DNA from 2 places in the Streptomyces sp. NPDC005017 genome. Region 1 is predicted to be linked to the other one. Evidence: riboswitches for the same ligand, from Rfam matches in the RefSeq annotation. Region 1 holds a riboswitch; the other holds the start of a gene.
What was found. A riboswitch is a leader RNA that binds a small molecule or an ion and turns the genes downstream of it on or off. The one in region 1 is predicted to bind S-adenosylmethionine.
Positions count from the first base shown of each region.

Region 1 (7,475 bases):
TCCACGGCGGCGAGGCGGTGTATCCCTATGCGTCCAGTTACGTCATGCTCTGTGTTCATGATCAGGGACTGGAACGGACGGACCGGCCGGCTGCTCGAGGGGATGCGCCGGCCGACGGCGCCGGTGACCTGCGCACTGATCGCCCTGTGCTGTCTGATCTTCCTGATCGGCCCGGCCGCCGGACTCAATCCGGCCTACGGCACGGGGGACGAGCTGCTCGCCGCGCAGCGGGCCTACTTCCGGCGCTGGGGCGTGGTCCCGGCCGAGTTGTTCGAGGGCTCCCCGCGCGCCGCGCTCACCCCGGCGACGGCCCTGTTCGTGCACGGCAGCTGGGTGCATCTGCTGGGGAACATGCTGTTCCTCTACGTCTTCGGGGTGATGACGGAGGAGCGCCTGGGCCGGGTCGAGTTCACCCTCTTCTATCTGGGGTGCGGTTATCTCGCCCTGCTGGGCTACGCCGCCGCCAACGCCGACTCGGGGCAGTCGCTGGTGGGGGCGTCCGGGGCGATCTCCGCGGTGCTCGGGGCGTTCCTGTGCCTGTTCCCCCGGGCGCGGGTGACGAGTCTGCTGCCGTTCCTGTTCTTCCTGCCGCTGCGGTTCCCCGCCTGGATCGTGCTGCCGTTCTGGGCCGCGCTCCAGTGGCTCGCCGCGGGGCGGGCGCCCGAGGGGCCCGGGGTGGCCTACCTCGCCCACCTGGTGGGGTTCGGCCTGGGCTTCGCCTACGCGTGGGCCCGCCACGGCCGTACGACTAGAGTGAAGGCCACCCCGCCTGCGCCGGCCCCCGAGGGAGAGAACCAGCCGTGATCACCGCGATTGTTCTGATCAAGACCAGCGTGGACCGGATCCCTGAGATCGCCGAGCAGGTCGCTTCGCTGGATTCGGTGAGCGAGGTGTTCTCCGTGACGGGGACGTACGACCTGATCGCGATGGTGCGGGTGCGGCAGCACGAGGATCTGGCCGATGTGATTCCCGGGCGGATCAGCCGGATTCCCGGGGTGGAGGCGACGGACACGCATGTCGCGTTCCGGACGTACTCGCAGCATGACCTCGAGGCGGCGTTTGCGATCGGGCTTGACTCCTGACGTCTGACGTCCGTCGGTTGGGGGTGGGGTCTGCGTGCGGCTGCGGGTCCGTCGTGGCTGGTCGCGCCCACGCGGCGGCAGCCGCAGATCTGGCACAGCCCCGCGCCCCTGAAGACAGGTCGGTCGCGGCCGCGCGGCGGCAGCCGCAGATCGGACACAGTCCCGGGCCCCTGAAAGCAGGTCGGTCGCGCCCGCGCGGTGGCAGCCGCAGATCGGACACAGCCCCGCGCCCTTAAAAGCGGGCCGGTAGCCGCAGGTCTGGCGCGGTCCCGCGCCCGCGGAAAGGCGCGGCGGTGGCCGCAGGTCCGGCGAAGTCCCGCGGCCCCCGAAAAGCGGGTCACACCGCCGGGACGCAGCGGCCTTCTACTGTGCGGTAGGTCCACTTCGCGCCCTGGGTGGTGAGTTCCTTGACGGCGGTGACGAAGCGGTCGATGTGTTCGTCGGGGGTGCCGGCGCCGAAGCTCACGCGGATGGCGTTGAGGGACTTCTCGCCGGGCGCGGCCTCGGGAGCGCCGCACTCGCCCTGGGTCTGGGGGTCGCTGCCCAGCAGGGTGCGCACGAGCGGGTGGGCGCAGAAGAGGCCGTCACGGACGCCGATGCCGTACTCGGCGGAGAGCGCGGCGGCGAAGTGGGAGCTGTTCCAGCCCTCCACGACGAAGGAGATCACGCCGACCCGCGGGGCGTCGTCGCCGAACAGGGAGAGCACCCTGACCTCGGGGACCTCGGCGAGGCCCGCGCGGACCCGGGCGATCAGACGGGTCTCGCGGGCGACGAGGCCGTCCCAGCCCGCCTCGGTCAGGGCCTTGCACGCCGAGGCGATGGAGTAGGCGCCGATGACGTTCGGGGAGCCGGCCTCGTGCCGGGCCGCGGTCTCGTGCCACTCCACGTCCACGCCGCCGTCCTCGCGCCGGGTGACACTGCGGCTCGCGCCGCCGCCCGCGAGGTAGGGCTCGGCCTCGCGCAGCCAGTCGGCGCGGCCCGCCAGCACGCCCGAGCCGAACGGGGCGTACAGCTTGTGCCCCGAGAAGGCGATCCAGTCCACGTCGAGGTCCCGCACGCTCACCGGGTGGTGCGGGGCGAGCTGGGCGGCGTCGAGCACGATCCGGGCGCCGTGCGCGTGGGCGGCCGCGGCCAGCTCACGGACCGGCCAGATCTCACCGGTGACGTTGGAGGCGCCCGTCACGCACACCAGGGCGGGACCGTACGGCCCGCGGGCGGCGAGGGCGCGTTCCAGGGTCCGCACGGCCTGGCCGGGGGTGCGCGGGGCGTCGAGGTAGGTGACCCGGGCGTCCTGCCAGGGCAGCAGCGAGGCGTGGTGCTCGGTCTCGAAGACGAAGACCTGGCAGTCGGCCGGCAGGGCGCGGGCGAGGAGGTTCAGGGAGTCGGTGGTGGAGCGGGTGAAGACGACCTGGTCGTCCTCCCGGCAGTCCAGGAACTCCGCGACGGTCCGGCGGGCGTTCTCGAAGAGGTCCGTCGACAGCTGCGAGAGGTAGCCGGCACCGCGGTGCACGCTGCCGTAGTACGGGGCGTAGGCGGCGACGTCGTCCCAGACGCGCTGGAGGGCGGGGGCGCTGGCGGCGTAGTCGAGGGCGGCGTAGGTGACCTCGCCGCCGGTCACGAGCGGGACGGTGACATCCCGGCCCAGAACGGGCAGCGGGGTGCAAACGGACTGGCCGGCGGCGGCGGTGGAGACGGACATGGCGGAACTCCCGTGAAGGCAGAAGGAATTCACCCCGCGAGCGGTCGCGCGGACGCGGCTCGGGCGTGGAGGAAAGAGGGGGAAGAGAAGTGCGGGACGGGGCTCGGCGGCCCCAGGCCTGTCCGGGGGACAGGCCCTAGCGCATTCGCTTGCTCACGGAAGACTCCTCGACGACCAGGACCCCTGGTCTCGCGAGGGGTCCGCGCTTGCCCTGAGCCCTGCGCTCACGGCCTGGTCTTCACCCGGGGCACCCCGCCACGGACGGAGGGTTGCCGGACAGTCGGCCGGGGCCGTATGACTGTCACTCATGACCTGTTGAGGAACGTACGCGAAATGATCGCGGTCCCGCAACCCGTGTCCGGATCGCGGGACCGTCGGGCCTGTGCCTCAGGCGTTGGTCGCGGCCACCCAGCGCTCCAGGGTGCGCCGGGCCTCGCCGGAGTCGATCGCCTCGGCCGCCTTCGCCGCTGCGGCGCGGATCTGCTCCGTCAGGGACGCGTCGGACGGATCCAGGGCGACCAGGGCGGCCGCCGCGTTCAGCAGGACCGCGTCCCGCACCGGGCCCCGCTCGCCGTCGAGGAGGCGACGGGCCACCTCGGCGTTGTAGGAGGCGTCCGCGCCGCGCAGGGCCTCCACGGGGACCAGGTCGATGCCGACGTCGCGCGGGTCGAAGGTCTCCTCGGTGACCTTGCCGTCGCGCACCACCCAGACCCGCGAGGTGGCCGTCGTGGTCAGCTCGTCGAGGCCGTCGTCGCCGCGGAAGACGAGCGAGGAGTTGCCGCGCTCGGCGAAGACACCGGCCACGATCGGGGCCATACGGGCGTCCGCGACACCGATGGCCTGCGCCCGCACCTTGGCCGGGTTGGTCAGCGGGCCGAGGAAGTTGAAGGTCGTGCGGATGCCGAGCTGGCTGCGGGCGGCCGCCACGTGCCGCAGGGCCGGGTGGAACTTCACCGCGAAGCAGAAGGTGATCCCGACCTCGTCGGCGACCTCGGCCACCCGCGCGGGGGTCAGCTCCAGATTGACGCCGAGCTTCTCCAGCACGTCGGAGGCGCCCGAGGCGGAGGACGCGGCCCGGTTGCCGTGCTTGACGACCTTCGCGCCGGTGCCGGCCACCACGATCGAGGCCATGGTGGAGATGTTCACCGTCTTCGCGCCGTCGCCGCCGGTGCCGACGATGTCGACGGTGGCGCCGGGCACGTCGATGACGTTGGCGTGCTCGTACATCGTGCGGACCAGGCCGGTGATCTCCTGGACGGTCTCGCCCTTGGCCCGCAGCGCGACCGCGAACCCGGCGATCTGCGCGTCCGTCGCCTCGCCGCGCATGATGCGGTCCATCGCCCAGGCGGTCGCCTCGGCGCTCAGGTCCTGCCCCTCGAGCAGGGCGTTCAGCACCCGGGGCCAGGAACGGCCCGCCGCGGTGTCGCCTCCAGCGGGGGTCACAGCGCTCATCAGCCGCTCCTGAGTGTCGTAAGGCAGTGTGATCCCAGCCTATCCAGCCCCGGGCACGGCGAAGGGCCCCCGTCCGAACACCGGACGGGGGCCCTTCGCCGTGGCGTGGCGAACGCAGTGATCAGTGGTGGCCGTGGCCGCTCGTGATCTCCCTGTACTCGTCGACGGTCGCCTTCGGGATCTGGGCGTCCTCACCGAAGTACGCCTTGCTGAGCTTGGCGCGCATCTTCTCGGAGCCCTTCACCTTGCGGGCGACACCGTTCTCGTCGACCGCCGGACCGATCTCGGCCGGCTTGTACTGCTCGTGCGCGGTGAGGGTGTAGAGCTGCTCCTGGCTGAGCGGCTCGTGCACCTCGATGTACTCACCGTGCGGCAGGCGCTTGATCGTGCCCGTCTCGCGGCCGTGCAGCACCTTGTCCCGGTCGCGGCGCTGGAGGCCCAGGCAGATCCGCTTGGTGGCGATGAACGCCAGGACCGGTCCGACGAAGAAGCCGACCCGGACGAACCAGGTGACCGCGTTGATCGACAGGTGGAAGTGGGTGGCGACGATGTCGTTGCCACCGCCGATCAGCATGATGATGTAGCCGGTGACCCAGGCGACACCGAAGGCCGTACGGGTCGGGGCGTTGCGCGGGCGGTCCAGGATGTGGTGCTCGCGCTTGTCGCCGGTGATCCAGGACTCGATGAACGGGTAGAGCGCGATCACGGCGAGGAACAGCCCGAAGAGCACCAGCGGGATGAACACGCCCAGGACGAGCGTGTGACCCCAGAAGTTGACCTCCCAGCCCGGCATGGCACGGATCAGACCCTCGGCGAAGCCCATGTACCAGTCGGGCTGCGCGCCGGTGGAGACCTGGTCGGGCCGGTAGGGGCCGATCGCCCAGATCGGGTTCACGGTCGCGATGCCGGCCAGGGCCGCGACGGCACCGAAGACCAGGAAGAAGAAGCCTCCGGCCTTGGCCATGTAGACCGGCAGCAGCGGCATGCCGACGACGTTCTTGTTGCTCTTGCCCGGACCCGCGAACTGCGTGTGCTTGTGGTAGAAGACCAGGATCAGGTGGCCGACGACCAGGCCGAGCATGATGCCCGGCAGCAGCAGGATGTGGATCGAGTAGAAGCGGGCCACGAAGTCGGTGCCCGGGAACTCCCCGCCGAACAGGAACATCGAGATGTACGTGCCGACGATCGGCACCGACAGGATGGCGCCCTGCGTGAAGCGGACACCGGTGCCGGAGAGCAGGTCGTCCGGGAGCGAGTAGCCGGTGAAACCGGTGAACATGCCCAGGACGAACAGCAGGAAGCCGAACAGCCAGTTGATCTCACGCGGCTTGCGGAACGCGCCGGTGAAGAACACTCGCATCATGTGCACGAACATGCCGGCGAGGAAGATGATCGCCGCCCAGTGGTGGATCTGCCGGATGAGCAGACCACCGCGGACGTCGAAGCTGATCTCCATCGTGGAGTTGAAGGCTTCCGACATCAGCTGTCCCTGGAGCGGGACGTACGTGCCGTGGTACTCCACCTCGTTCATCGAGGGGTGGAAGAACAGCGTCAGGTACACACCCGTGAGGATGATGATGAGGAAGCTGTACAGGCAGATCTCACCCAGCATGAACGACCAGTGGTCGGGGAAGATCTTGCGCATGTTGGCCTTGGCCAGGGAGTAGATCCCGAGCCGGCCGTCGGCCCAGTCGGCCATGCGCTCGCCGGCGCCGGCCTTGCCGCGGGAGCGGCCCGCCGTGCCGGCGGCCGATGCGGCGGTGTGGTTCTCGTTGGTGCTCATCCGCGCTCCCAGAAGGCAGGACCGACGGGCTCTTCGAAGTCGCCGAGCGCCTCGAGGTAGCCCTCGTCGTTCACGCCGATACGCAGCTGCGGCAGCGCGTGACCGGCGGGGCCGAAGATCACGCGGGCGCCGTCGGACAGGTCGAAGGTGGACTGGTGGCAGGGGCACAGCACGTGGTGCGTCTGCTGCTCGTACAGCGAGATCGGGCAACCGACGTGGGTGCAGATCTTGGAGTACGCCACGATGCCCTCGTGCGACCACTCCAGCTCTTGCTTGTCCTTGATGTCCTGCGGCTGGAGCCGGACGATCATCAGGGCGGCCTTGGCGATCTCGTTCTGGAACTCGTGGCTGTCCTCCTCCAGGCCCTCGGGCTTGGCGAAGGTCAGCGAGCCGACGGCGACGTCGGAGGGACGCAGCGGCTCGTTGGTGTTCATGTTGACGATGAGCTTGCCCTTGCGCCACAGCGTGTGACGCAGCTTGTCCTCGGGCAGCGGGCCGAGGTCGCGCAGCAGCACGAGACCGGACAGCGGCACCAGGGTGAGGGCGCCGAGCATGGTGTTCCGGATCAGCTTGCGACGGCCGATCGCGGATTCCGCGGTGCCCTGGCGGAAGTCCTCGTGGATCTGGGCACGCAGCTCCGGGGACGCCTCGATCGGGTGGCGCTCGTCGGCCATCTCCACGTCGGACATCAGGGTGCGGGCCCAGTGGACCGCCCCCGCGCCGATGGTGAACAGGGCGGTACCGAGGGTCAGACCGAGCGCGAAGTTCAGCGCGTTGATGTGACCGAGCGGGAAGACGAAGATCGCCTTGTCGTGCGGGATCGCCACGTAGGCGGCGATGAACGCGACGGTGGCCAGCATCGAGATCGTGAACAGCAGGGCGACGACGCGCTCGGACCGCCGCGCGGCCTTCTCGTCGACGTCCTGGATCCGGTGCTCGTGGGGCGGCAGGCCGGGGTCGGCGAACGGGTTCTTCTCGTCCGCGACGCTCAGCGTGCCGTGCTCGTCGTGACCTGCGGACGCCTCGGCGGGCAGGTTCTCTTCGGGAATGTCGTGGCTACTCATGACTTCTTGGCCTTTGCGGTCCGAGCGGCGACCCAGACGGCGACCGCGATCAGCGTGCCGAGCCCGAAGATCCAGCCGAAGAGGCCCTCGCTGACCGGCCCGAGGCCGCCCAGCTCCATGCCACCGGGGTTCTCGGTGTCGTCGCCGTTGACCGCGTCGAGGTACGCGATGATGTCCTTCTTGTTCTGCTCCGACAGGGTGGTGTCGGGGAAGGCGGGCATGTTCTGCGGGCCCGTCTGCATGGCCTCGTAGATGTGCTTGGGGTCGACGCCCTCGAGCGACGGGGCGTACTTGCCCTTGGTGAGCGCACCACCCTTGCCGGTGAAGTTGTGGCACTGCGCGCAGTTGTTGCGGAAGAGCTCACCGCCCTCGGCGATGTCCGCGCCCTCCGGGCC
Region 1 is NZ_JBIALD010000012.1:257,120-264,594, forward strand. It holds gene ACFYR0_RS20600 (rhomboid family intramembrane serine protease) at 58-804, shown strand; gene ACFYR0_RS20605 (Lrp/AsnC family transcriptional regulator) at 801-1,082, shown strand; gene ACFYR0_RS20610 (aminotransferase class V-fold PLP-dependent enzyme) at 1,420-2,781, opposite strand; SAM riboswitch class IV at 2,979-3,094, opposite strand; gene trpD (anthranilate phosphoribosyltransferase) at 3,169-4,233, opposite strand; gene ACFYR0_RS20620 (cytochrome bc complex cytochrome b subunit) at 4,355-6,016, opposite strand; gene ACFYR0_RS20625 (Rieske 2Fe-2S domain-containing protein) at 6,013-7,080, opposite strand; gene ACFYR0_RS20630 (c-type cytochrome) at 7,077-7,475, opposite strand, start outside.

Region 2 (7,475 bases), on a different contig from region 1:
CGGTGCTTGCGCTCCTTGAGCTCCACCTCGGTGGCGGCACCGGCCTTGATGACCGCGACGCCGCCCGCGAGCTTGGCCAGGCGCTCCTGGAGCTTCTCGCGGTCGTAGTCGGAGTCGCTGTTCTCGATCTCGGCGCGGATCTGGTTCACGCGGCCGCCCACCTGCTCCGAGGAGCCGGCGCCGTCGACGACGGTGGTCTCGTCCTTGGTGATGACGACCTTGCGGGCGCGGCCCAGGAGGTCCAGGGACGCGTTCTCCAGCTTGAGGCCGACCTCCTCGGAGATGACCTCGCCGCCCGTGAGGATGGCGATGTCGCCGAGCATGGCCTTGCGGCGGTCACCGAAGCCCGGGGCCTTGACGGCGACGGACTTGAAGGTGCCGCGGATCTTGTTGACGACCAGGGTCGACAGGGCCTCGCCCTCGACGTCCTCGGCGATGATCAGCAGCGGCTTGCCCGACTGCATGACCTTCTCCAGCAGCGGGAGGAGGTCCTTGACCGAGGAGATCTTGGAGTTGGCGATGAGGATGTACGGGTCCTCGAGCACCGCCTCCATGCGCTCCATGTCGGTCGCGAAGTAGGCGGAGATGTAGCCCTTGTCGAAGCGCATGCCCTCGGTGAGCTCGAGCTCCAGACCGAAGGTCTGCGACTCCTCGACCGTGATGACGCCTTCCTTGCCGACCTTGTCCATCGCCTCGGCGATGAGCTCGCCGATCTGCGTGTCGGCGGCGGAGATGGAGGCGGTGGAGGCGATCTGCTCCTTGGTCTCGACCTCCTTGGCCTGGTCGAGCAGGGCGCCGGAGACGGCCTCGACGGCCTTCTCGATGCCGCGCTTGAGGGCCATCGGGTTGGCACCGGCGGCCACGTTGCGCAGGCCCTCGCGGACGAGCGCCTGGGCGAGGACGGTGGCGGTGGTCGTACCGTCGCCGGCGACGTCGTCCGTCTTCTTGGCGACTTCCTTGACCAGCTCGGCGCCGATCTTCTCGTACGGGTCCTCGAGCTCGATCTCCTTGGCGATGGAGACACCATCGTTAGTGATCGTGGGGGCGCCCCACTTCTTCTCGAGGACGACGTTGCGACCCTTGGGGCCGAGCGTCACCTTGACGGCGTCCGCGAGCTGGTTCATGCCGCGCTCGAGGCCGCGCCGCGCCTCCTCGTCGAACGCGATGATCTTGGCCATGTGAAGTGGTCCCTCCAGGACTGGGGGTGATTCCTTCGGACCGCGCCCGCGCCCGCGACGGACGGCTCGCGGGCCCCGTGGTTCCTTGCCCCACACGGCCTGCGGGCCTCACCGACCCGGTCCTCGTTGTCACTCTCACCTTCAGAGTGCTAACGCCAATGATTAGCACTCGCCCCTGCCGAGTGCAAGCGGCTCCAGGGGATCGGAAGCGGCTCTCAGCCCCACGCGAACACGAGCGGGCGCACACGGGCGGGCGCACGGACGGGCGCACACGAGCGAAGGGCCCGCACCTCACGGGTGCGGGCCCTTCACAAAGAAAGAACGTTCAGGCGGTGACGCGAACCATGTCGGCCTGCGGGCCCTTCTGACCCTGCGAGATCTCGAACTCGACCCGCTGGCCCTCTTCCAGGGTGCGGTAGCCGTCCATCTGAATCGCGCTGTAGTGGACGAAGACGTCCGCACCACCGTCGACCGCGATGAAGCCGTACCCCTTCTCCGCGTTGAACCACTTGACGGTGCCCTGAGCCATGCCTAACTCCCCTATTACTGGCCCTTGCACAGATCCGCACTTCGCGGACCCGGGTCAGACCTCACCCCCCATACCCGGGGGCGTGCGCCGGAACGCGTCGACCGCGGCTGAATGTATCTGTCCAACTGCCGTCTGCAACAGGTCAATCGGACGAGAATTCAGGACGCGACCGGTCGGGAGTTTACCGAGAATTCACCCGAATTCCGGGCAAGTCGGGCCACACAAAGGGGATGAACGACGCAAAACCGCCGCACAGTTTGGCCACTTCTCGTCGGTTCCCCGACGGAACGCCTGGCGGAACTCATATGCGTCCGGCATACGAAAGGGGCGGCTTCCCCAACTCTACCGTGCTCAACCATGCAGAATTGCCCCCTCCGCTTCTCTCGCGGAGGGGGCAATTCGATGAACTCTCAGTTACCACCGTTACCGAAGGTAATTGCGGGCGGGATCAGCCGCCGGCGACCGCGGGAATGATGGAGACGCCGGCACCGTCCGGCGTGGCGGTCTCCAGGCCCTGCTCGAAGCGCACGTCGTCGTCGTTGACGTACACGTTCACGAACCGGCGCAGCCTGCCCTGGTCGTCCAGGACCCGGGCGGCGATGCCCGTGTGGTTCTTCTCCAGGTCGGCGATGACCTCGGAGAGGTTCGCGCCCTCGGCGGGAACCTCCGCCTGACCACCGGTGTAGGTGCGCAGGATGGTGGGGATGCGGACGGTCACGCTCATGAAAGGCCAGCCTCTCGGAAGGAGTCCAGGTTGGGGCGGATGGTGGCGGTCAGACCGGTGCCGGCCACCGCGTCGAGGGTCTTCAGACCGTCACCGGTGTTCAGGACCACGGTCGTCAGCGAGGGGTCGAGGACACCGCTCTCGATCAGCTTCCTCGTCACACCGACGGTCACGCCGCCGGCCGTCTCGGCGAAGATGCCCTCGGTCCGGGCGAGCAGCTTGATCGCGTCCACGATCTGCCCGTCCGTCACGTCCTCCACCACGCCGCCGGTGCGGCGGGCGATGTCGAGGACGTAGGGCCCGTCGGCCGGGTTGCCGATGGCCAGCGACTTGGCGATGGTGTCCGGCTTCTGCGGCCGCACCACGTCGTGCCCGGCCTTGAAGGCGGTGGACACCGGCGAGCAGCCCTCGGCCTGGGCACCGAAGATCTTGTACGGCCGGTCCTCGACCAGGCCCAGCCTCACCAGCTCCTGGAGGCCCTTGTCGATCTTGGTGAGCTGCGAGCCGGACGCGATCGGCACGACGATCTGGTCGGGCAGCCGCCACCCCAGCTGCTCGCAGATCTCGTACGCGAGGGTCTTGGAGCCCTCCGCGTAGTACGGCCGCAGGTTGACGTTGACGAAGCCCCAGCCCTCGCCGGCCGGGTCGCCGATGAGCTCGGAGCAGAAGCGGTTGACGTCGTCGTAGTTGCCTTCGATGCCGACCAGCTCGCCGCCGTAGACCGCGGCCATGACGACCTTGCCCTGCTCCAGGTCGTGCGGGATGAACACACAGGACCGGAAGCCGGCGCGGGCCGCCGCGGCGCCCACGGCACCGGCGAGGTTGCCGGTGGAGGAGCAGGACAGCGTGGTGAACCCGAAGGCGCGCGCGGCCTCCAGGGCCTGCGCGACGACACGGTCCTTGAAGGAGTGCGTGGGGTTGCCGGAGTCGTCCTTGACGAACAGCCCGCCGGTCACGCCCAGCTCGCGCGCCAGGTTGTCGGCCTTGACCAGCGCGGTCCAGCCCGGGTTGAGGTTCGGCTTCTCGGCGACGTCGGCCGGAACAGGAAGAAGCGGCGCGTACCGCCAGATGTTCGCGGGACCGCTCTCGATCCGCTTGCGGAGCTCCTCGGCGTCGTACGCGGAGAAGTCGTAGGCGATCTCCAGCGGCCCGAAACACTCCTCGCAGGCGAACAGGGGGCCGAGCGGGACCTGGTGGCCGCACTCGCGGCAGCTCAGGGCTGCGGCGGGGCCGAGGTCGACGGAGGAATCGGTGCTGCTTGCAACAGTCTGCACAGCCATGTGAGGCGAGGCCCTTTCTCCTCATCTTCCTCACGACGCATCTCGCCGTGAGACGGATTTGGCACCTTCCCTAGCCGGGAGCCTCGCTGCACGAACGTCAGGAGTACCGACTGGAGGGTTGCCGGGGCTTCATCGGGCCGTATCCCTCTGCCCCTCTGGATGAGCTGTATGTGGTTGTTGTCCGCGCGGACGGCCCCCGACATGCGATGGTCATCAGCGTTGTTCAAGACTGTAACCGAAGGCCAGGACAGTTGAGATAGCCGTCCGAACCGCGAGATGGATCACAAACCACCCCTCTCGCCGACGAAACGCAGAGGAGCCGCAGGCTGTGCTGGAAGAAGTCGAGCGCTGGCTGACCACCCGCTCCTGGTCCGTAGCCGACCGCCCGCTCCACAAGATCCTGGCCGCCAAACGAGGCACCGGCCAGACGGTCTCCGTCGTCCTGCCCGCGCTCGACGAGGAGGAGACGGTCGGCGACATCGTCGCGATCATCCGCCACGACCTCATGCAACAGGTCCCCCTCGTCGACGAACTCGTCGTCGTCGACTCGGGCTCGACCGACCGCACCGCGGAGGTGGCCGCCGCCGCGGGCGCCACCGTCGTCCACCGCGACACGATCCTGCCCCGCATACCCGCGGTCCCCGGCAAGGGCGAGGTCCTGTGGCGCTCCCTGCTGGCCACCACCGGCGACATCGTCTGCTTCATCGACGCCGACCTCAGGGAGTTCTCCTCCGACTTCGTCTCGGGCATCGTCGGCCCGCTGCTGACCGAGCCCGGCGTGGACCTGGTCAAGGGCATGTACGACCGCCCGCTGGCCGGCGCGGCGGGCCAGGGCGGCCGGGTCACGGAACTGATGGCCCGCCCCCTGCTGAACATGCACTGGCCGCAGCTCGCCGGCTTCGTCCAGCCCCTCGGCGGGGAGTACGCGGCCCGCCGCACCCTCCTGGAACAGCTCCCCTTCCCCGTCGGCTACGGCGTGGAGATCGGCATGCTCGTCGACTCCCTGCACCTGGTGGGTCTCGACGCCCTCGCCCAGGTCGACGTGGGTGTGCGCAAGCACCGCCACCAGGACGGCCAGGCACTCGGCCGGATGGCCGCGGCGATCTACCGCACCGCCCAGCTGCGGCTGGCCCGGGGCCATCTGATCCGCCCGGCCCTGACCCAGTTCGAGCGGGGCGAGAGCGGCTTCGAGGCCCGTACGTTCTCGGTCGACACGGAGGAGCGTCCGCCGATGGCGGAGATCGCGGAATACGCTGCCAGGAAGGTGGCGTAAACGTGGGACACCGTCCGTATACAGCCGAACCGCACGTTTGAGCGTTTCCGGGCCGGGCTAGGTTGAGGCACATGGTTTCCACGCGAGGTGCACAGGTGCTGGTCGCGTCCAACCGCGGCCCGGTCTCCTACGAACTGCGGGACGACGGCTCGCTGCACTCCAGAAGGGGCGGCGGGGGCCTGGTCTCCGGCCTCTCGGCGATCGGCCCGGACGCCGGCGCGCTCTGGGTCTGCTCGGCCCTGTCCGACGGCGACCGCGAGGCGGTGGCCCGCGGCGAGGGCGAGCCGGGCGTGCGCATGCTCGCCATCGCTCCGGACGTGCACTCCGACGCGTACAACGGCATCGCCAACTCGGTGCTCTGGTTCGTCCACCACATGCTCTACCAGACCCCGCTGGAGCCGGTCTTCGACGCCGGGTTCCGCCGTCAGTGGGCCTCCTACGAGGCCTACAACCGCGCCTTCGCCGAGGCCCTCGCCGAGGAGGCCGCCCCGGGCGCGGCGGTGCTGGTCCAGGACTACCACCTGTGCCTGGTCCCCGGCATGCTCCGCGAACTCCGCCCCGACCTGCGCATCGGCCACTTCTCGCACACGCCCTGGGCGCCCTCCGAGTACTTCGGGATGCTCCCCGAGGACATCCGCGCCCAACTCGTGTGGGGCATGCTCGGCGCGGACCGGCTCGGCTTCCTGACCTGGCGCTGGGCCTTCGCGTTCATGAACTGCGCGGGCTCGGTGGACGCCGAGCGCATCCAGCCCATGTCCCCGACGGGCACCCCGGCCCGCTACATCGAGCACACCCGCACGGGCACGCCCCCGCTGACGACCACCCGTCTCGGCGTCCACGGCCTCGGCGCCGACGCGGAGTTCCTCCGCGAGCGCTCCCACCGCCCCGACGTCGAGGAACGCCTGAGGGCACTGCGCGCCGAGATCGGCGAGGGCCGCAGGACGATCGTCCGCGTCGACCGCACGGAACTCTCCAAGAACATCGTCCGAGGCCTCCTGGCCTACCGCCAGCTCCTCGACGACCACCCCGAGTGGCGCGGCCGGGTCGTCCACGTCGCCTTCGCCTACCCCTCCCGCCAGGACCTCGCGGTCTACCGCGACTACACGGCCGAGGTGCAGCGGCTCTCGGAGGAGATCAACGACCAGTACGGCACGGCGGACTGGACGCCGGTCCTGCTCAACCTCAAGGACGACTTCGCCCGCTCCCTGGCCGCGTACCGGCTCGCCGACGTGGCCCTGGTCAACCCCATCCGCGACGGCATGAACCTCGTCGCCAAGGAGATGCCGGTCGTCTCCGACGAGGGCTGCGTGCTCGTCCTGTCGCGCGAGGCGGGCGCCTTCTGGGAGCTCGGCGAGGACGCGCTCGTCGTCAACCCCTACGACGTCCTCGCCACCGCCCGGGCGCTCCACGAGGCGCTCACGATGCCGCCCTCGGAGCGGGCCGAGCGTACGAAGAGACTCGCCGCGGCCGCCACCGCCCTCCCCCCGGCCCAGTGGTTCCTCGACCAGCTCAACGCCCTCCGCGAAACCCCTACCCGCGCCTGAACCCAGCGGGACGTGTCTGCCGACTGCTGCGGCGTCTCGGCCGAGGCAGGGACGCTTCGCGGCTCGGCGTCAGCGAGATACCGCCCGGTGGTCGCTGAGGCAGGGGCGGTGCGCAGCTCGGCGTCGGCGAGGTGCCTCCCCCAGAGGGGGGACCCCCAGCGCCCACCCGTGCCGCCCCTGGCGGCACGCATGCCCGCGGCTAGGCGCGGCGCGCAGCCGCAGCCCGCGGCGACGGGCGACGGGCGGCGGGAAGCCGCGTACGGCGGCAAGGGGACGGGGCGGGGGGTGTCCGCCCGCAGCGGCCGCCGTCAAGCACCAGAACCCCCGTAGGAGACCGGATCGGCGGACCGAGGACGGACACCCCCCGCCCCGGCCCCGCACCACAACCCCACAGCAGGCGTCACCGCACCCCCCACCAACCGCCGGCGTCACCGCAGCCGCGCCGCCAGGCGGGAGAGGAGACCGACCACACCCTCGGGACCGTCGACCACCAGGTCGGCCCGCTCCCGCAGCTCCGTCACCTCGTCGCTGCCACTGCACACCAGCAACCCCGGCACCCCGTCCGAGCGCAGCTTGTCGACCGCCGCGTAGGCCGGCAGATCACCGAGGTCGTCACCGGCGTACACCACGCACCCGGCCCCCACCGACCGCACGTACTCCGTCAGCGCGACCCCCTTGTCCATGCCCGGCGGCCGCAGCTCCAGCACCATCCGCCCCGGCTCGACGATCAGTCCGTGCCGGGAAGCCAGCCGCCCCAGAGGCTCCCGCAGCGCCTCGAACGCCGCCTGAGGGTCCTCGGCCCGCCGCGTGTGCACCGCGACGGCCCGCCCCTTCTCCTCGACCCACGTGCCCTGCCGCGCCCCCACCCCGTCGAGCACTTCGGGCAGTTCCGCGCGCGCCGCGGCGACCCCGGGATGCGCCGGGGGCGCGTCCACCCGCCCGCTCGC
Region 2 is NZ_JBIALD010000010.1:117,333-124,807, reverse strand. It holds gene groL (chaperonin GroEL) at 1-1,178, opposite strand, end outside; gene ACFYR0_RS17480 (cold-shock protein) at 1,504-1,707, opposite strand; gene ACFYR0_RS17475 (MoaD/ThiS family protein) at 2,156-2,431, opposite strand; gene thrC (threonine synthase) at 2,428-3,711, opposite strand; SAM riboswitch class I at 3,730-3,877, opposite strand; gene ACFYR0_RS17465 (glucosyl-3-phosphoglycerate synthase) at 4,040-4,984, shown strand; gene ACFYR0_RS17460 (trehalose-6-phosphate synthase) at 5,056-6,528, shown strand; gene otsB (trehalose-phosphatase) at 6,957-7,475, opposite strand, start outside.
Region 2: it holds a riboswitch for S-adenosylmethionine, as region 1 does, so the genes downstream of both, thrC (threonine synthase) here and ACFYR0_RS20610 (aminotransferase class V-fold PLP-dependent enzyme) in region 1, are expected to answer to the same signal.